DNA from 3 places in the Streptomyces sp. NPDC007189 genome. Region 2 is predicted to be linked to each of the others. Evidence: riboswitches for the same ligand, from Rfam matches in the RefSeq annotation. Region 2 holds a riboswitch; each other region holds the start of a gene.
What was found. Region 2 has a riboswitch for thiamine pyrophosphate ahead of thiC (phosphomethylpyrimidine synthase ThiC). Riboswitches for the same ligand answer to the same signal wherever they lie in the genome.

Region 1 (6,258 bases), on a different contig from region 2:
GGTGGGCATCTGCCCGGTCACCCAGTCGGGATGACCCGCTCAGCGTCCCACCCCCGCTGACGGATCCCGGCTACCAGGGAAATCGATGCCGGACACTGCACAGGACGCCAGCAAGCCGCACACCCGGCCCTCGGGCCGCTGGAAGGAACTCCTGCGATGTTCACGCAGGCCAGGAAAACCGCTGCCACGGAGGGGCGGACTGCGCACGTCGCGCCCGCGCTCCCCCCGGGTGCCTCCCACCAGTAGAACGGAAGCCGCCGCCCACTTTTGCCGTGTCCCTTGCTCATCCCCGACAGCACCCCTGCCACGCGCCGCGCCGGATCACTCTCGTTCGGCCCGCCCAGGGCCAGCATCAATGGGCGGCAACCGTCGCGGCCCTGCCTCTGGAGGGCTCAGTTCACCGGAGAGGTCATCGGTCGCCGGCGCTTCGGGGTTTTCATACGTAGCACCCATGACAGTCGTAGCGAGCGACAGCCGTGCCCCAGGCCACCCAAGTGGATCTGCGACACTGGTACCACCATGCCCAAGCCCGGAGAACTCACTTTCGTCGTGCCGCGCGGTGCCAAGACGCCGCCGCGGCATCTTGCCGATCTCACGCCCGCGGAGCGCAAGGACGCGGTGGCCGAGATCGGTGAGAAGCCGTTTCGTGCCAAGCAGCTCGCGCAGCACTACTTCGCGCGGTACGCGCACGACCCCGAGCAGTGGACGGACATCCCCGCCGGCTCGCGGGACAAGCTGCGCGAGGCGCTGTTCCCGGAGCTGATGACCGTCGTCCGGCATCTGTCGACCGACCAGGGGGCCACCCGCAAGACGCTGTGGCGGCTGTTCGACGGGACCCTCGTGGAGTCCGTGCTGATGCGGTACCCGGACCGGGTCACCATGTGCATCAGCTCGCAGGCCGGGTGTGGCATGAACTGCCCGTTCTGTGCGACCGGGCAGGCGGGTCTCGACCGGAATCTGTCCACCGCCGAGATCGTCCACCAGATCGTGGACGGGATGCGGGCGCTGCGGGACGGGGAAGTGCCCGGGGGCCCTGCCCGGCTCTCCAACATCGTGTTCATGGGCATGGGTGAGCCGCTCGCCAACTACAAGCGGGTCGTGGGCGCGATCCGGGCGCTCACCGACCCCGCCCCGGACGGGCTCGGGCTCTCGCAGCGCGGGATCACCGTGTCCACCGTCGGGCTGGTGCCGGCCATCCACCGGTTCGCCGACGAGGGCTTCAAGTGCCGGCTCGCGATCTCCCTGCACGCCCCCGACGACGAGCTGCGCGACACCCTCGTCCCCGTCAACACCCGCTGGAAGGTGCGCGAGGTGCTGGACGCCGGGTTCGAGTACGTCGAGAAGTCCGGGCGCCGGCTGTCGATCGAGTACGCGCTCATCCGCGACATCAACGATCAGGCCTGGCGGGGCGACCGGCTCGGGCGGCTACTCAAGGGCCGGCCCGTGCACGTCAACCTCATCCCGCTGAACCCGACGCCGGGCTCGAAGTGGACCGCCTCGCGGCCCGAGGACGAGAAGGCCTTCGTGGAGGCCATCGCCGCCCACGGTGTGCCGGTCACCGTCCGGGACACCCGGGGACAGGAGATCGACGGGGCCTGTGGTCAGCTGGCGGCCACCGAGCGGTAATCTGGCCACCGTCCCATCACATCTTCATATTCCGACAGGGGAGCGCCACAGCGCTGAGAGTGCGGCGGACAGGGCCGCAGACCCTCTGAACCTCGCCCAGGTCATTCTGGGTAGGAAGTTCGGTCATCACTCAAGCTGTTGCGCCCTGCCCGGATTCCCCGGGTGGGGCCGCGTCTCTTCCTGGCCAACCCCAGGAGGACAACCAGTGCAGAACAAGACCCTCGTGGCCGTCGCGGTCGGCCTCGGCCTCATCGGTCTGTCCGCGTGCGGCTCGACGCACGCCAAGAGCGCCGCCGACTCCAAGACCGTGACCCTGGTCAGCCACGACTCGTGGGCCGTGTCCAAGAACGTGCTCGCCGACTTCGAGAAGAAGACCGGGTACAAGGTCAAGGTCCTCAAGGACGGCGACGCCGGGCAGGCCGTCAACAAGGCGATCCTGACCAAGGACAACCCGCAGGGCGACGTCTTCTTCGGCATCGACAACACCCTGCTCTCCCGCGCCCTCGACAACGGCCTCTTCCAGCCGTACACCGCCAAGGGCCTGGACAAGGTCGGCGCCCCGTACCAGCTCGACAAGGACAAGCACCGGGTCACGCCCGTCGACTACGGCGACATCTGCGTCAACTACGACAAGAAGTACTTCGCCGATCACCACCTCACCCCGCCGCAGTCCTTCGCCGACCTCGCCAAGCCCCAGTACAAGAACCTCCTCGTCACCGAGAACGCCGCCACCTCCTCGCCCGGCCTCGGCTTCCTGCTCGGCAGCGCCGCGCAGTTCGGCGACGACAACTGGCAGGGGTACTGGAAGAAGCTCAAGGCCAACGGCGTGAAGGTCGTCGACGGCTGGGAGCAGGCCTACTACCAGGAGTTCTCCGGCTCCTCGGAGGGGAAGAAGGCCGGCGGCGACCGGCCGCTCGTCGTGTCGTACGCCTCCTCGCCGCCCGCCGAGGTGATCTACGCCAAGAAGCGCCCCAGCACCGCCCCGACCGGGGTGTCGTACGGCACCTGCTTCCGGCAGATCGAGTTCGCCGGGCTGCTGAGCAACGCGCAGAACCCCAAGGGCGCCAAGGCGTTCATCGACTTCCTGGTCTCCAAGGAGTTCCAGGAGGACATGCCGCTGAACATGTTCGTCTACCCGGTGGTGCAGGGCGCCAAGGTGCCCGCCGAGTTCACCGAGTACGGCAAGGCCGCCCAGCACCCCGAGACCATGGCCTCCGGCAAAATCGCCGCCAACCGTGACCAGTGGGTCAAGTCGTGGACCTCGCTCGTACTGAAGTAGCCGGGCCCCGGCGGAGGTACGCGGCGCGGCTGGGGCTGATGGCCCTGCCCGTCGCGTTCTTCGCGCTGTTCTTCGCCTGGCCCGTCGCCGCGATCGTCGCGCGCGGGCTGAAGGCGGACGGCGCCTGGCGGTGGGGGCGGCTCGCGGACGTGGTGACGCAGTCGGACATCCGCCACGTGCTGTGGTTCACCACCTGGCAGGCGCTCGCCTCCACCGCGCTCACCCTGCTGCTCGCGCTGCCCGCCGCCTACGTCTTCGCCCGCCTCGACTTCCCGGGCCGGCAGGTGCTGCGGGCCGTGGTCACCGTGCCGTTCGTGCTGCCGACCGTCGTCGCCGGCAGCGCGTTCCTCGCCCTCGTCGGGCACGGCGGGCTGCTCGACGACCTGTGGGGCGTACGGCTGGACACCACGGTCTGGGCCATCCTGCTGGCCCACGTCTTCTTCAACTACGCGGTCGTCGTACGGACCGTGGGCGGGCTGTGGTCCCAGCTCGACCCCCGGCAGGAGGAGGCCGCCCGCATGCTGGGCGCCTCGCCGCTCGGCGCCTGGCGCAAGGTCACCCTCCCCGCGCTCGCGCCCGCCGTGGCCGCCGCCGCGCTGATGGTGTTCCTGTTCTGCTTCACCTCCTTCGGCATCGTCCAGATCCTCGGCGGCCCCACCTTCTCCACCCTCGAAGTGGAGATCTACCGGCAGACCTCCGAGGTCTTCGACCTGTCCACGGCCGCCGTCCTCACCCTCGTCCAGTTCGCCGCCGTCGGCGCGATCCTCGCCGTGCACGCCTGGACCGTACGGCGCCGGGAGACCGCCCTGCGGCTGGTGGACCCGGCGGTGACCGCCCGCCGGCCGCGCGGCGCCGGGCAGTGGGCGCTGCTCGCCCTCGTCCTCGGCACCGTCGTCCTGCTCCTGGTGCTGCCCCTCGGCGTCCTCGTCCAGCGCTCCCTCGACGCGCCGGGCTTCGGCTACTACCGGGCGCTCACCGACGCCGACGGCGGTACGTTCCTGGTGGCGCCGGTCCACGCGGTGTGGACGTCCCTCCAGTACGCCGTCGCCGCCACGGCCATCGCGGTGGTGATCGGCGCTCTCGCCGCCGCCGCGCTCGCCCGGCGGGACGCCGGACGCCTGGTGCGGGGCTTCGACGCGCTGCTGATGCTGCCGCTCGGCGTCTCCGCCGTGACCGTCGGCTTCGGCTTCCTGATCGCCCTCGACAAGCCGCCGCTGGACCTGCGCCAGTCCTGGATCCTGGTGCCGCTCGCCCAGGCGCTGGTCGGCGCCCCCTTCGTCGTACGGACCATGCTGCCCGTGCTGCGCGCGGTGGACGTACGGCTGCGGGAGGCCGCCGCTGTGCTCGGGGCCTCGTCCTGGCGGGTGTGGCGCGAGGTGGACCTGCCGATGGTGCGCAGGGCGCTGCTGGTCGCGGCCGGGTTCGCGTTCGCCGTCTCGCTCGGCGAGTTCGGCGCGACCGTGTTCATCGCCCGGCCCGACAACCCGACGCTCCCGGTCGCCGTGGCCCGGCTGCTCAGCCGCCCCGGCGACCTCAACTACGGCCAGGCGATGGCCCTTTCGACCATCCTCATGGTGGTGTGCGCCGCCGCGCTGCTGCTCCTGGAGCGGCTGCGCACCGACCGGACGGGGGAGTTCTAGATGCCGCCGACCGGACGCGTGGCCGCCGCCTGGACAGGTGAGTTCCCGACGGGGGAGTTGCGATGCTGCTGAGTCTCGACGCCGCGACCGTACGCCTGGGCGGCCTGGCCGTGCTGGACGCGGTGGGCCTTCAGGTCGCCGAGCACGAGGTGGTGTGCGTGCTCGGGCCCAGCGGCAGCGGGAAGTCGACCCTGCTGCGGGCGGTCGCCGGGCTGCAGCCGCTGTCCGCCGGACGGGTGTTGCTCGACGGCCGGGACCAGGCGGGCGTGCCCGCGCACAAGCGGGGCGTCGGCCTGATGTTCCAGGACCACCAGCTCTTCCCGCAGCGGGACGTCGGCGCGAACGTGGCCTTCGGGCTGCGCATGCACGGCATGGCCAAGGGCGAACGGGACGCCCGGGTCGCCCAGTTGCTGGACCTGGTGGGGCTGCCCGGAGCCGCCCGGCGGGCCGTGGCCTCCCTCTCCGGCGGCGAGCAGCAGCGCGTGGCCCTCGCCCGCGCGCTGGCGCCCCGCCCCCGGCTGCTGATGCTGGACGAGCCGCTCGGCCAGCTCGACCGCTCGCTGCGCGAACGCCTGGTGGTCGAACTGCGGGAACTCTTCGGCCGGTTGGGCACGACCGTGCTCGCCGTGACGCACGACCAGGGCGAGGCGTTCGCGCTGGCCGACCGGGTGGTGGTGATGCGGGACGGGCGGATCGCCCAGTCCGGCACGCCCCTTCAGGTCTGGCAGCGGCCCGCCGACGCGTTCGTGGCCCGCTTCCTCGGCTTCGACAACGTGGTGGAGGCGACCGTCGCCGGTACGGCCGCCGACAGCCCCTGGGGCAAGCTGCCGGTCCCCGACGGCTCGCCGCAGGGCGCCCGCAGCCTGCTGGTGCGGCCCGCCGGGGTACGGCTGGTGGCCGCCGACGCCGGTCTGCGCTGCACGGTGACGGCACGCACCTTCAAGGGCACCCATGTGGCCGTCCGCCTCCAGCCCGCGGACGCCCCGCGCCTGGAGGCGGCCTGCGCGCTGCGGGACGCGCCCGAGGTCGGCCAGGCCGTGGGCGTGGAGTTCGACGCGACCGAAATCGTCGTGCTCGACTGATCACCCCCGCCCTAGGGTGGGGGCATGACCTTGCTCACGCATGATCGCTACTGCGACGAAATCGCCGACCAGGTGGACCGGTTCAGGGCGTTGGTGACCTCGGGCGCCGATCTGTCGGCCACCGTGCCGACCTGCCCGGACTGGACCCTGGAACGGCTCGTACGGCACATGGGCGGCGCCCTGCGCTGGGCGGCCACGCTGGTGCGGACCCGGGCGCAGGAGATGCTCCCGCGCGAGCAGGTGCCGCTCGGCGAAGGACCGGAGGCCGAGGGCGACGCGGCGGCCCTGGACGCCTGGCTCGCGGAGACCGGCGAGATGATCGTCGGGGCGCTGCGCGAGGCCGGTCCCGAGGCCAAGGTGTGGTCCTGGATGGGCATGGTCCCCAGCGGGTTCTGGGCCCGCCGGATGACCCACGAGATCACCGTCCATCGCGCGGACGCCGCGCTCACCGTCGGCGCGGCCTACGACGTCGCGCCCGACGTCGCCGCCGACGCGCTGGACGAGTGGCTGCAGATCGCCCAGTGGGTGCAGCGCGCCGGGGCGCGCCCGTGGGCCGCGGAGCTGCGCGGGCCCGGCCGCAGTATCCATCTGCACGCCACCGACGCCGCCGCGGACCTGAACGCCGAGTGGC
Region 2 (6,258 bases):
GGACCGAGGCGACCAGGCCGATGGAGCCCACCAGCGTGCGCACGATCTCCTCGGCCACCAGCTCGCTGTCGGCCACCGTCCCGACGCTGCTCTGTGCGATCGAGAACAGCAGCAGCAACGGCAGGGCGGCACCTGCGTAGGCGAGGACGAGGGTGTTGACCACGGACGCGATGTGGTCGCGGCCGATGCGGATGCCCGCACGGTACAGCCCGCGCCAGCCCATCGTGGGGTTGGCCTCGTGCAGCTCCCACACGGCCGACGTCTGGGTCACGGTGACGTCGTCCAGCACACCGAGCGAACCGATGATGACGCCGGCCAGCAGCAGACCGCTCATGTCGATCGACGGATACAGGCCGTGGATCAGGCCGGTGTTGTCGTCCGTGTTGCCGGTCAGCGCGGCCCAGCCGATGAACAGGGAGCCGAGCACGCCGATCAGCGACAGGGAGACCAGCGTGCCGAGCACCGCCACGGACGTCCGGGCCGACAGGCCGTGGCACATGTACAGGGCGATCAGCATGATGGCGCTCGCCCCGACCACCGCCACGAGCAGCGGGTTCGAGCCCTGGAGGATCGCGGGCAGGATGAACAGGGTCAGCACCAGGAAGCTCACGGCCAGCGCGACGAGCGCCATCACCCCGCGCAGCCTGCCGACGATCACGACGGCGAGGGCGAAGATCGCGGCGAGCAGCGTCATGGGGAACTGCCGGTTCACATCGGCCACCGAGTACTGCAGGTCTCTCGGTGCCGAGGGCTCATAGGCGACCACGACCTTCTCGCCCTGGTGCAGCTGCCGGGTCTGGTCCGGCTGGACGATCTCGGTGAACGTACGGCCCTTGTCCTTGCCGGTGTCGACCCGGACGGTCGCCTTCTTGCAGGTCCCGTTCGCCTGTTGCTGCGCCGAGGTGCCCTCGGCCGTGGAGGTGTCTCCGGTCGGGGTGTCACCGGAGGCGTTGACCGATCGGCAGCTCACCTCGACGACCCTGGTGACCGTGGCCTGTTGTGTCTCGCGGTCGAAGCCGACGCCGGTGCGTTTGTGCGGTGGGGCGCCCCCGGGCCAGAGCACCAGCAGGCCGACCGCGACCGCCGCGGTGAACGGGATCAGGATCGCGGCGATGACCTTGCGCAGGTGCTGGGAGACGGGGGCGGCGGGCCCATGGCTGTGACTGTGCCCGTGCCCGTGTCCCTGTCCTTGTCCCTGGCCATGCCCGCTTCCGTGCTCGTCACGGTGCGCGTGGCCCTGGCGATGACCGCGCCCATGGTCAGCGCTGAAGCTCCTGGTCTCGGCCGTACGGCCGTCGTACTCATGGCCGTCGTACTCATGGCCGCCGTACCCATGGCCGTCGGGCACGTGGCCGTCGGGCATGTGGTCCTCGTGCTGTCCCGGGCCGCCTCTGCGAGGCGGCCCGGGCGGCCGATACGGGTACTGCTCCATGCTGGTCACCGCCCGATCATTGCAAGAACGGCAGGGGGCCCACTGTTCATCGCGCCACACATGACGCTAGCGTGGAGGCACCTTTGCACACGCGGGAGCTCGGAGCACCGGGCTGAGAGGGCGCTGACCTCCGTACACGCGATGTTTCACGTGGAACATGCCATGTTCCTCAGGAAACACCGGCAGACGGAAACCGCTGCGTCGACCGCCGAACCTGTTACCGGGTAATGCCGGCGTAGGGAGTAGGTCTCATGACCAACAAGGACGCACGCACGCCTGCCTCCGTTCAGGACGAGACGTCCCAGGAGGCCCGGAAGTCCATCGGCTGGCACAAGGCGTATGTCGAGGGTTCGCGCCCCGACATGCACGTGCCGGTCCGTCAGGTGCACCTCACCAACGGGCAGTCGGTCACGCTGTACGACACGTCGGGCCCGTACACCGATCCACTCGTCGACACCGATGTCCGCAGGGGCCTGCCGCCGCTGCGCGAGAACTGGATCATCGCCCGCGGCGACACCGAGGAGTACGCGGGCCGTCCCGTCCGTCCCGAGGACGACGGGATCAAGCACACCTCGCCGCGCGGCGGGCTCCGCAACCTGGACGCCGTCTTCCCCGGACGGCCGCGCCAGCCGCGCCGGGGCCGGGGTGGCGAAGCGGTGACGCAGCTCGCCTACGCCCGCCGGGGTGAGATCACCCCGGAGATGGAGTTCGTGGCCATCCGGGAGAACGTCTCTCCCGAGGTGGTCCGCGAGGAGATCGCGGCAGGCCGGGCCGTACTGCCCGCCAACGTCAACCACCCCGAGATCGAGCCGATGATCATCGGCAAGCGGTTCCTGGTGAAGGTCAACGCCAACATCGGCAACTCCGCGGTGACTTCCTCCATCGAGGAGGAGGTGGAGAAGATGACCTGGGCGACCCGCTGGGGCGCCGACACGGTCATGGACCTGTCCACCGGCCGCAACATCCACACCACCCGCGAGTGGGTGCTGCGCAACTCCCCCGTCCCCATCGGCACGGTGCCGCTCTACCAGGCCCTGGAGAAGGTCGACGGCAAGGCCGAGGAACTGACCTGGGAGATCTACAAGGACACGGTCATCGAGCAGGCCGAGCAGGGTGTGGACTACATGACGGTCCACGCGGGCGTCCGGCTGCCGTTCGTGCCGCTGACCGCCAACCGCAAGACGGGCATCGTCTCGCGCGGTGGCTCGATCATGGCCGCCTGGTGCCTGGCGCATCACAAGGAATCGTTCCTGTACGAGAACTTCGAGGAACTCTGCGAGATCCTCGCCGCCTACGACGTCACCTACTCGCTGGGCGACGGCCTCAGGCCGGGTTCGATCGCGGACGCCAACGACGAGGCTCAGTTCGCGGAATTGCGAACTCTTGGGGAACTCAACCGGATCGCCAGGCGTTTCAACGTACAGACCATGATCGAGGGCCCGGGACACGTCCCGATGCACAAGATCAAGGAGAACATCGACCTTCAGCAGGAGATCTGCGATGAAGCTCCGTTCTATACGCTCGGCCCGCTGACCACGGACATCGCGCCGGCGTACGACCACATCACCTCCGGCATCGGCGCCGCGATGATCGCCTGGTGGGGCACGGCGATGCTCTGCTACGTCACGCCCAAGGAGCACCTGGGCCTGCCCAACCGCGACGACGTCAAGACCGGCGTCATCACGTACAAGATCGCCGCACACGCGGCCGATCTCGCCAAGGGGCACCCGGGCGCCCAGGAGTGGGACGACGCACTGTCCGACGCCCGCTTCGAGTTCCGGTGGGAGGACCAGTTCAATCTCGCCCTGGACCCGGACACGGCCCGCGAGTTCCACGACGAGACCCTGCCGGCCGAGCCCGCCAAGACGGCCCACTTCTGCTCCATGTGCGGCCCGAAGTTCTGCAGCATGAAGATCTCGCAGGACATCCGCCGCGAGCACGGCAGCAGCCAGACCGAGATCGAGGAGGGCATGGCGCAGAAGTCGAAGGAGTTCGCGGCGAGCGGGAACAGGGTGTATCTGCCGATCGCCGACTGACCGGGAGGAGCGAACTCGCCGCGCCGGAACGTCCGTTGAGGCGGCCGGTGCGGTCGAGGAGCTGCGGGGACGGCGGCTGACCGGGGTGGCGGCGCCACACCGGTTGCCGCTCGGCCCGCCGCCCGGTCGGGCCCCATGCCGTCCGGGTGCTGCTGCGGGATCACTCGGGCTGGTGCTCCGGGCCGCCGAAGTCCGGGCTCGTGTAGTCGGGGCTGCTGAAGCTCGGCCGGCCGGATGCGGTGCCGTCGTCGGGGCTGCTGAAGCCGGGGCGGTCGTATCCCAGGCGGGGCATACGGCCGCGCGGGGCGGGCGGGGTCGTGCGGTGCGTGACCGGTCCGGGCTCGGCGAGCGCCTCCGTCAGGAACGGCACGATGCCGCGGTCCAGCAGGGCCTGACGCCAGGCCTCTCTGGCGCGGTCCAGTTCCCGGTGCGCCGCGTCGAGCGCCCGGGCCTGGTCCGAGCTGCCGTTGCGCAGGGCGGTGAGGAGCAGTCCGACCGCGGCCACGAGGATCGCGGCCGCGGTCACCGCGCCGAACACCCAGCCGGCGGTGAGCATGGTCCCGGCGAAGGCCTGTCCGGGGCTCAGTGTCTTCAGGATGTAGCCGACGAGGAGGAAGATCGCCGCGGCGGTGCCGGAGAGGACGGGAGCCAGTACGGCGATGACCGCGACGGCGCCCGCGCCGGTGCTCTCGGCCGTCTCGCCGGGGGAGGTGACGAGCCCGGCCGTGGCCGAACTCTGGTCGGTGGCACTGGGGTCACCGGCGGCCGCGGGGGCCATCGCGGGCTGGCGAAGCTCCTGGCGGATCTTCACATAGTGCTCGTATTCGGCCGCCGCGGCGGCCGTTATCAGGGCGGTGGCGTTGAGCGCCATGGTGCGCAGTTGTTCGGGATTGAGTCGCTGTCCGACAGCGGCCAGTTCCGGCCGCTGTGGCGCGGAGCGCAGCGCCTCATCGAGGAGCCGCTCGAATTCCTGGCGGTCCTCGTTCTGCAGGTGCTGCGGAACGCTGTTCATGTGCATCCCCCGATGCTCCGTAGGGCTTGGGGCTCGCACGCCGGCGAGCCGTCGGGCAGAAACGGAGGGGAGCCTGCTACGGATAAGCCGATGGTAGAGCCGTGACGGCACACGGAGACAGGGGGTTGCCGGAAATTGCCCCACCGGCCTGTGGATACGCGGCCGGGGGCGCCGCTCGGCCGAACGGTCAGGTGGCCAGGGGAAGTTGCCGCACCAGCAGCTTTCCGGCCATGGTCACTCCGCCGTCCATCGCGATGGCGAGCCCGTCGGCGTAGACGTGCGGTCCCTCCACGACCGGGCCGGTGCTCTCCTCGCCGTCCTCGGAGCCGACCTCGCCGAGCAGGTAGGGAATCGGGCTGTGGCCGTGAACGATGCGGGTGCCGCCGTACGTATCGAGGAGGGAGCGCACGGCGTCGGCGCCGCCCTCGTCGCGGAAGGAGAACCGCTTGGTGAACTTGCGGAACAGATCCCAGCACTCGTCCGCGTCGTTGCGGGTGAGCGTCTCGCGGACGGTGTCGTTGACCGCCTCGATGGAGTCGCCGTAGTCGAGGTAGGCGGTGGTGTCCGAGTGCACCAGCAGATAGCCGTCGACCTCCTCGACGGCGTCGAGGCGGGCCATCCACTGCAGGTGGTGGTCCTGCAGGCGGTCCATGTCGGTCTTCTGGCCGCCGTTGAGCAGCCAGGCCGCCTGGAAGGTGGCGGTGCCCGCACCGGAGTTGACGGGGGTGTCGCCGAACCGCTTCGCGCCGAGCAGCAGCAGTTCGTGGTTGCCCATGAGTGCCTTGCAGTAGCCGCCGGCCGCCGCGGCCTCGGCGGACAGCCGCATCACGAGGTCGATGACGCCGATCCCGTCGGGTCCGCGGTCGGTGAAGTCGCCGAGGAACCACAGCCGGGCGGTGCCGGCGCACCACTGGCCGGAGGCGTCGATCAGCCCCTGCTCCTGGAGTGCGGCCACCAGTTCGTCGAGGTAGCCGTGGACGTCCCCGACGACGTACAGCGGGCCGGGACCCGTCGCGGGCTGCGGGGCCGGGGCGGCAGGGGCCGTCTCGGCGGTGGTGACCGGGTGGGTCTCCGCCCGGTTGATGACGGGCAGGTCGCGCTGGGTGGGCGTGTAGCCGTCGGGGTACGCCTCGTCGGCGGGCGGCGCGGTGTCGCCCGGGTGGGCGGTGCGGACGTACGGACCGGTCTCGTGGACGTACGCAGGTACCCGGAAGTCGCGCAGCGTCGTCGTCCGCTCCACTTCGGGTCCCTGACCGGCCCCCTGAGTCATCAGACCCCTCCACCATCGCGCCGCATCTGCACCCCTTCGGACTGCCTGGTCGCAGCGGTCCGCGGTGTCGTGGGCCCATCATAGGAATGCGCGTCGCGCCGTGTGATGACCCAGGGGTGGTGAATCGGAACAAGACTCCAGTTCACCGCGGCTTTCGCCCCGTTTGGGCAGATGTTCGGCCGGCTCGGCGCCGACCGGACACCCGGCCCGTGCGCCGCCGGCCCGCCGAGCCCCCGTGCACGGCCGGCGCGGGCACGGGGCGAGCGCCCCGCTTTCCGCGCTATCTGTCGTCCGGTGTCCGCGGCGGGCTGACCGTCGTGCGCGGCGGACGGCGCTGCGAGGAGGTGCGCACGATCAGCTCGGTCGGTATCACCTGCTCGACCGGCTGGTCCGACTCCACGCCCTCGATGGCGTCGATGAGGAGCTGGACCACCGCGGTGCCGATCCGGCGCGGTTTGAGGGAGAGCGTGGTGATGGGCGGCTCGGTGCTGGCGTACACCATGGACTC
Region 3 (6,258 bases), on a different contig from region 2:
CGCCCTGGGCGGCCTGGCCGCCGTCGCCCGGGCTCTGCCGGGCCACCTTGCCCTTGTCGTACGACGAGTTGACCTGCCCGGGCGCGACCCGCACCTTCAGCCCGGCGTCCGTCAGCTCCTGCCGGGCGTCGGCCAGGTCGTCGCCGGTGACGTCCGGCACGTCGACCGGGCTGCCCTTGCTGACGGTCAGCGCGATCGCCGAGCCGGCGTGCCGCTTGGTGCCGGCCTGCGGGGTCGTGGCGATCACGGAGCCCCGGGGCACGTCCTCGCTGAACTCCCGGGTGACCATGCCCGGCTCCAGGCCGTCCGCCTTCAGCCGCGCCCGCGCCTCGGCCAGCGTGCGGCCCTCGACGTCCGGCACGTTCACCGTCTCCGGGCCCAGCGAGATGGTCAGCGTCACCGCGTCGTGGTCACGGATGCGGGCGCCGGGCGCCGGGTCGGTGCCGACGACCGTGCCCCGGGCCACGGTGTCGTTGTACTCCCGCTTGACCTGCCCGACCTCCAGACCGGACGACTCCAGCCGGGCGCGGGCCTGCGCCTCGGTCTTGGCCAGCAGCGGCGGGACCTTGGTGAACTGGCCGGAGTTGATGTACCAGACCCCGGCGCCGGCGCCGAGCACCACCAGCAGGGCGGCGACGATCGTCAGCACCAGCCGCCTGGACCTGTGCGGCGGCACCGGGGGCGCCTGCAGCCGGCTGGTGTGCCGCACGCCGTCCGCGTCCGGCTCCTCGTCGCCGACCGGCAGCGGCCTGGGCACCGTCAGCGAGCGCGGGATCACGCTCGTACGGTCGCCGGCGTTGTCGTGTTCCGCCGTGACCGCCTGCGGCGGCATCGCGTCCAGCTGCTCGTCGCTCAGGCCCCGGCGCGCCTCGCGGGTCCGGGCGAGCAGCGCCACCGCGTCCTGCGGCCGGATCTCCGGGCTGCGCGCGGTCGCCGACGCGACCAGCTCGTCCAGGTCGTACGGCAGCCCGGGCACCAGCGCCGAGGGCGGCGGCACGTCCTCGTGGATGTGCTTGTAGAGCACCTGCGCGGGGGAGTCCCCCGCGTGCGGCTTGGCGCCGGTCAGCATCTCGTACAGCACGACACCGCACGCGTACACGTCGACGCGCGCGTCGGCGCTGCCCTGCTCGATCTGCTCGGGCGCGAGATACGACACGGTCCCGAGGACGGCGCCGGTCGTGCTGGTCTGGGTGTCCACGGACCGCACGAGCCCGAAGTCGGCGACCTTGACCCGGCCGTCGTCGCCTATCAGCACGTTCTCCGGCTTCATGTCCCGGTGCACGAACCCGGCCCGGTGCGCCGCCCCGAGCGCGGCGAGGACGGGTTCGAGGATGTCGAGCGCCGCGCGGGGCTGCAGCGCCCCCCGCTCGCGCAGCACGTCCCGCAGGGTGCACCCGGCGACGTACTCCATCGCCAGGTACACATACGACCCGTCGGTGCCCTGGTCGAAGACCTGCACCACGTTCGGGTGCGCCAGCCGGGCCACCGACTTCGCCTCCCGGATGAACCGCTCCACGAACGAGCCGTCCGCGGCGAGCGCCGGGTGCATCACCTTCAGCGCGAGCACGCGGTCCAGACGGGTGTCCAGGGCCCGGTAGACCGTGGCCATCCCGCCGACCGCGATCCGCGCGTCGACGCGATAGCGGCCGTCGAGCACCTGGCCGACGAGGGGGTCCTGAAGGGTCGTATCCACGAGAGGGGAGTCTACGAGGAGCGACCGACAGCGCCGCACGGTGCGCTGACGCCGGTGACGGAATGCAGCACAGCTGTGACGGCCCCGCGATCAGAAGGCCGGGCGCTCGGGATCCAGGCGGGCGCGTCCCTCGGCGGGGGAGGAGGCCTGGGCGAAGTGCCTGCGCGGGATCCGCCCGGCCAGCCGGGCCAGCCGGCCTCCTTCCACGGCATGCCGCATCGCGGCGGCCATCGTCTCCGGCTCCTGCGCCCGGGTCACCGCCGAGGCGAGCATCACCCCGGCGCACCCCAGCTCCATGGCGAACGCCACATCGGACGCCGTCCCGGCCCCCGCGTCCAGGATCACCGGCACGCGCGCGTGCTCGACGATCAGCTGGAAGTTGTGCGGGTTGCGGATGCCCAGCCCGGACCCGATCGGCGAGCCCAGCGGCATGACGGCGGCACACCCCACGTCCTCGAGTCTCCGCGCCAGCACGGGATCGTCATTGGTGTACGGCAGCACTGTGAACCCGTCGTCGACCAGCGTCTCCGCCGCCTCCAGCAGCTCCACCGGATCCGGCAGCAGCGTCCGCTCGTCGGCGATGACCTCCAGCTTGATCAGATCCGTGCCCAGCGCCTCCCGCGCCAGCCGCGCGGTCAGCACCGCCTCGCCCGCGGTGAAGCAGCCCGCCGTGTTCGGCAGCACCCCGATGCCCAGCTTCTCGAGCACCGACAGCACCGAGCCGTGCACGGAGGGGTCCACCCGCCGCATCGCGACCGTCGTCAGCTCCGTGCCGGAGGCGGCCAGCGCCCGCTCCAGCACGTCCAGGCTGGGCGCCCCGCCCGTGCCCATGATCAGCCGCGACGACAGGGGCCTACCCCCGAGGACCAAGGGATCGTCGGCCATGGCTCAGCCTCCCTGGACGGCGGTGAGGACTTCGATCCGGTCGCCCTCGGCGAGCGCCGTGGCGGCCCACCGCGCGCGCGGGACGACGGTCTCGTTGACGGCGGCGGCCACCCCGGACGGCGACGGAACCAGCGACCGTACGACGGCTTCGAGAGCGGTGCCCGGAGCGATCTCCCGGCGCTCTCCGTTGACGGAGATCGAGATGCTCATGCGGGCTGCTCCACGAGGACGGGGGCGCCGAAGCGCCGCGGCGTGAACGGGCGGGCTTCTTCCGGCAGCTCGCCGTCGGCCAGCAGCTGTGCCATCACATCCCCGGTGACCGGCGTGAGCAGCACCCCGTTGCGGTAGTGCCCGGTGGCCAGCAGCAGCCCGTCCAGCCCGGACGGGCCGAGCAGCGGCGCGTTGTCGGGGGAGCCGGGGCGCAGCCCGGCCCGGGTCTCGGTGAGCGGCAGCTCGGTGATGCCCGGCACCAGCTCGTGGGCGTCGCGCAGCAGCTCGTACACCCCGCCCGCGGTGACGGTCGTGTCCCAGCCCAGCTCCTCGCTGGTGGCGCCGACGACCAGCTCGCCGTTCTCCCGGGGCACCAGGTACACCTGGCTGCCGCGGACCACGGCGCGGACGGTACGGCTGAGGAAGGGCGCGTACCGGCGCGGCACGGTGAGCCGCAGCACCTGCCCCTTCACCGGGCGCACCGGCGGCAGCAGCGCCTCCGGCACGCCCGCGAGCCGCCCGCTCAGGCTCCCGGCGGCGAGCACCACCTGCCCGGCGCGCAGCGCGGTGCCGTCGGCGGTGGTCACCCCGGCCGCCCGGTCGCCCGTGACGTCCAGCCGCTCGGCCCACGCGCGGTGGAAGACGACGCCCGTCCGCTCGCACGCGGCCACCAAAGCCGCCGCGAGCCGTCGCGGGTCGATCTGGTGGTCGCCGTCGACCCGCAGCCCGCCGCGCACCCCGGGCGCCAGCATCGGCTCCAGGCGCCGGCACTCCCGCCCGGACAGCCACTGCGCGTCCAGCCCCGAGCGCTGCTGCAGCGCGTGCAGTTCGCGCAGGTGGGCGCGGTCGTCGGCGTCGAGCGCGACCGCGAGGGTGCCGCAGCGGCGGTAGCCGAGGTCGTGGCCGGTCAGCTCGGTCAGCTCGGCCGCGAAGCGCGGGTAGCGGCGGGCCGACTCCAGGTTCAGGGCGAGCAGCGTCTCCTCGCCGTAGTGCAGTTCGGTGACGGCGGCCAGCATCCCGGCCGCGACCCGCGCGGCCCCGCCGCCGGGCTCGGGGTCCACCACGGCCGTGGCCAGCCCGCGCTGCGCCGCGCGCCAGGCCGTGACCAGGCCGATGATCCCGCCCCCGATGACGAGGACGTCGGACGTACGTGACGACATGGGCGTCCAGCCCCTCCCTTCGCCGGCATGACCCGGATCAGGTTCGTACGGTCGGAGGCCGCCAGCCTCCCTCTCAGCCCGGTGCGTCCGGGCTCCCGCGAGTGCGTGTACGGGGGCCACCCTAGCCCGCCGCCCGCACCGCCCGTAAGAGCGCCCCGGCCGTGCGCGGCCGTCCGGTCGGCACCCGGGAGGGTGAGCCGCCGGGCGTTCTCCCACCGGTACCTGCGGTGTGGAGCAGGTCACCGGGCATGGCCGCTGACTGACGCTCCGTCACGTGTCTATGGTGATCGGGTGGGCGAACAGACAGCACAAGAGGGCACGTCACAGGGGCGGCGCGTGGTCGTCGCCGGCGCGGGCATGGCCGGCGTGCAGACCGCGGTCGCGCTGCGGGAGCAGGGCTTCAGGGGCGTGATCACCGTGATCGGCGCCGAACCGCACCAGCCGTACGACCGGCCGCCGCTGTCCAAGGCCGTGCTGCTCGGCAAGGCCGAGGACTCGGCCTTCGACGTGGACTTCGACTCCCTCGGGGTCGAGCTGCGGCTCGGCTGCGAGGTGCTGGGCCTGCGCCCCGCCGAGCGGGAGCTGGACACCGAGCAGGGCCCGGTGCCGTACGACGTCCTCGTCCTCGCCACCGGCGCCGAGCCGGTCACCCTGCCGGGCACCGAGGGCGTGCCCGGCGTGCATCTGCTGCGCACCCTGGACGACGCCGAACGGCTGCGGCCGGTGCTGGCCCGGCAGCACGAGATCGTGGTGGTCGGGGCCGGCTGGATCGGCGCCGAGTTCGCCACGGCCGCCCGGGAGGCCGGGTGCGCGGTGACCGTCGTGGAGGCCGCCGGCCGGCCGCTCGCCGGCGCTCTGCCCGCCGAGGTCGCCGCCCCCATGGCCGCCTGGTACGCCGACGCGGGCGCCGAACTGCGCACGCACGCGCGCGTGGAGCGCGTCGAGCCCGGCGCGGTGCTCCTCGCCGACGGCACCCGGCTGCCCGCGGACGCCGTCGTCGTCGGCATCGGCGCCCGCCCCGCCACCGCCTGGCTGGCCGGCTCCGGCGTCGAACTGGGCCCGCACGGGGACGTCCTCGCCGACGCCCGGCTGTGCACGTCCGTGCCCGATGTGTACGCCGTCGGCGACTGCGCCTCCTTCCCCTCCGGCCGCTACGGCGAACGGCTGATGGTCCACCACTGGGACAACGCCCTGCAGGGCCCGCGCACGGTCGCCGCGAACATCCTCGGCGAGACCCCGGCGGCCTACGACCCGGTGCCGTACTTCTGGTCCGAGCAGTTCGGCCGCTTCGTCCAGTACGCCGGCCACCACCCCGCCGCCGACCGGCTGATCTGGCGCGGCGACCCGGCGGGCCCGGCCTGGACGGTGTGCTGGCTGTGCGAGGACCGCCTGGTGGCCCTGCTGGCCGTGGGCCGACCGCGTGATCTCGCCCAGGGGCGGAGACTGATCGAGGCGGGCGCCCGCATGGACGCGGCGGCCCTGGCCGACCCCGGCAAGCCGCTGAAGGACGCGAAGGCCGAGTGACCGGCGCTGCCCCGAAAGGGGCGCGGGGTTGTTCCGCCGTGCCGCCGCGGGGGAGCGACCGGCCGCCGCCACGCCCGGCCCGCCCGGCGACACAACCCGGCATGACGCATCGCGACCGAACCGGCGGAGCGCCTACCCTGGTGCCGTGACCGAGATTGACGCAAAGATCGATGCTCTCGTCCCCGCCTGGCTCACCCTCCCCGACATCGCCGAAAGGCTCGGCGTGGAGGTGACGCGCGTGCGGCAGCTGGTCAAGGAGGGCCAGCTCATCGCCGTCCGCCGCGGTGAGAACCGGGCGCTGCACGTCCCCGCCGCCTTCATCGACGGGGACAAGGTCGTCAAGGGCCTGTCCGGCACCCTGACGCTCCTGCGGGACGACGGCTTCACGGTCGAAGAGATGATCGAGTGGCTCTTCACCCCCGACGACACCCTGCCCGGCACCCCCGCGCAGGCCCTGAGCGAGAATCGCGGCACGGAGGTGAAGCGCCGCGCCCAGGCGCTCGCCGTCTGAGCCGACCCGCACCACAAGGGGTGGCGTGCGGGCCGCAGCGCCCGTACGCCACCCGTGACACCAGCCAGGGACACCGATCAGGGGGACCCACGTATGTCCGACACCGCGCGCGCCGCGCTCGCCGACGCCCGTCTGTACCTGTGCACGGACGCGCGCACCCGCCAGGGCGACCTCCCCGAGTTCCTGGACGCGGTCCTGGCCGGCGGCGTCGACATCGTGCAGCTGCGCGACAAGGGCACGGAGGCCGCCGAGGAGCTGACGCACCTGGAGGTCTT

Region 1: another riboswitch for thiamine pyrophosphate. It lies ahead of AB0950_RS20520 (thiamine ABC transporter substrate-binding protein); the one in region 2 lies ahead of thiC (phosphomethylpyrimidine synthase ThiC).
Region 3: another riboswitch for thiamine pyrophosphate. It lies ahead of thiO (glycine oxidase ThiO); the one in region 2 lies ahead of thiC (phosphomethylpyrimidine synthase ThiC).

What each region holds. Positions count from the first base shown of each region.
Region 1 is NZ_JBEYEY010000009.1:214,546-220,803, forward strand. Features, by position in the region: gene AB0950_RS20510 (DUF6416 domain-containing protein) at 18-353, opposite strand; gene rlmN (23S rRNA (adenine(2503)-C(2))-methyltransferase RlmN) at 520-1,626, shown strand; TPP riboswitch at 1,653-1,761, shown strand; gene AB0950_RS20520 (thiamine ABC transporter substrate-binding protein) at 1,832-2,905, shown strand; gene AB0950_RS20525 (iron ABC transporter permease) at 2,944-4,545, shown strand; gene AB0950_RS20530 (ABC transporter ATP-binding protein) at 4,608-5,627, shown strand; gene AB0950_RS20535 (maleylpyruvate isomerase family mycothiol-dependent enzyme) at 5,652-6,258, shown strand, end outside.
Region 2 is NZ_JBEYEY010000007.1:189,018-195,275, forward strand. Features, by position in the region: gene AB0950_RS16980 (YibE/F family protein) at 1-1,441, opposite strand, end outside; TPP riboswitch at 1,514-1,691, shown strand; gene thiC (phosphomethylpyrimidine synthase ThiC) at 1,684-3,468, shown strand; gene AB0950_RS16990 (hypothetical protein) at 3,629-4,486, opposite strand; gene AB0950_RS16995 (metallophosphoesterase) at 4,668-5,750, opposite strand; gene AB0950_RS17000 (LacI family DNA-binding transcriptional regulator) at 6,031-6,258, opposite strand, start outside.
Region 3 is NZ_JBEYEY010000006.1:378,307-384,564, reverse strand. Features, by position in the region: gene pknB (Stk1 family PASTA domain-containing Ser/Thr kinase) at 1-1,693, opposite strand, end outside; gene AB0950_RS15925 (thiazole synthase) at 1,784-2,578, opposite strand; gene thiS (sulfur carrier protein ThiS) at 2,582-2,782, opposite strand; gene thiO (glycine oxidase ThiO) at 2,785-3,948, opposite strand; TPP riboswitch at 3,946-4,057, opposite strand; gene AB0950_RS15910 (FAD-dependent oxidoreductase) at 4,240-5,472, shown strand; gene AB0950_RS15905 (Rv2175c family DNA-binding protein) at 5,618-5,983, shown strand; gene thiE (thiamine phosphate synthase) at 6,077-6,258, shown strand, end outside.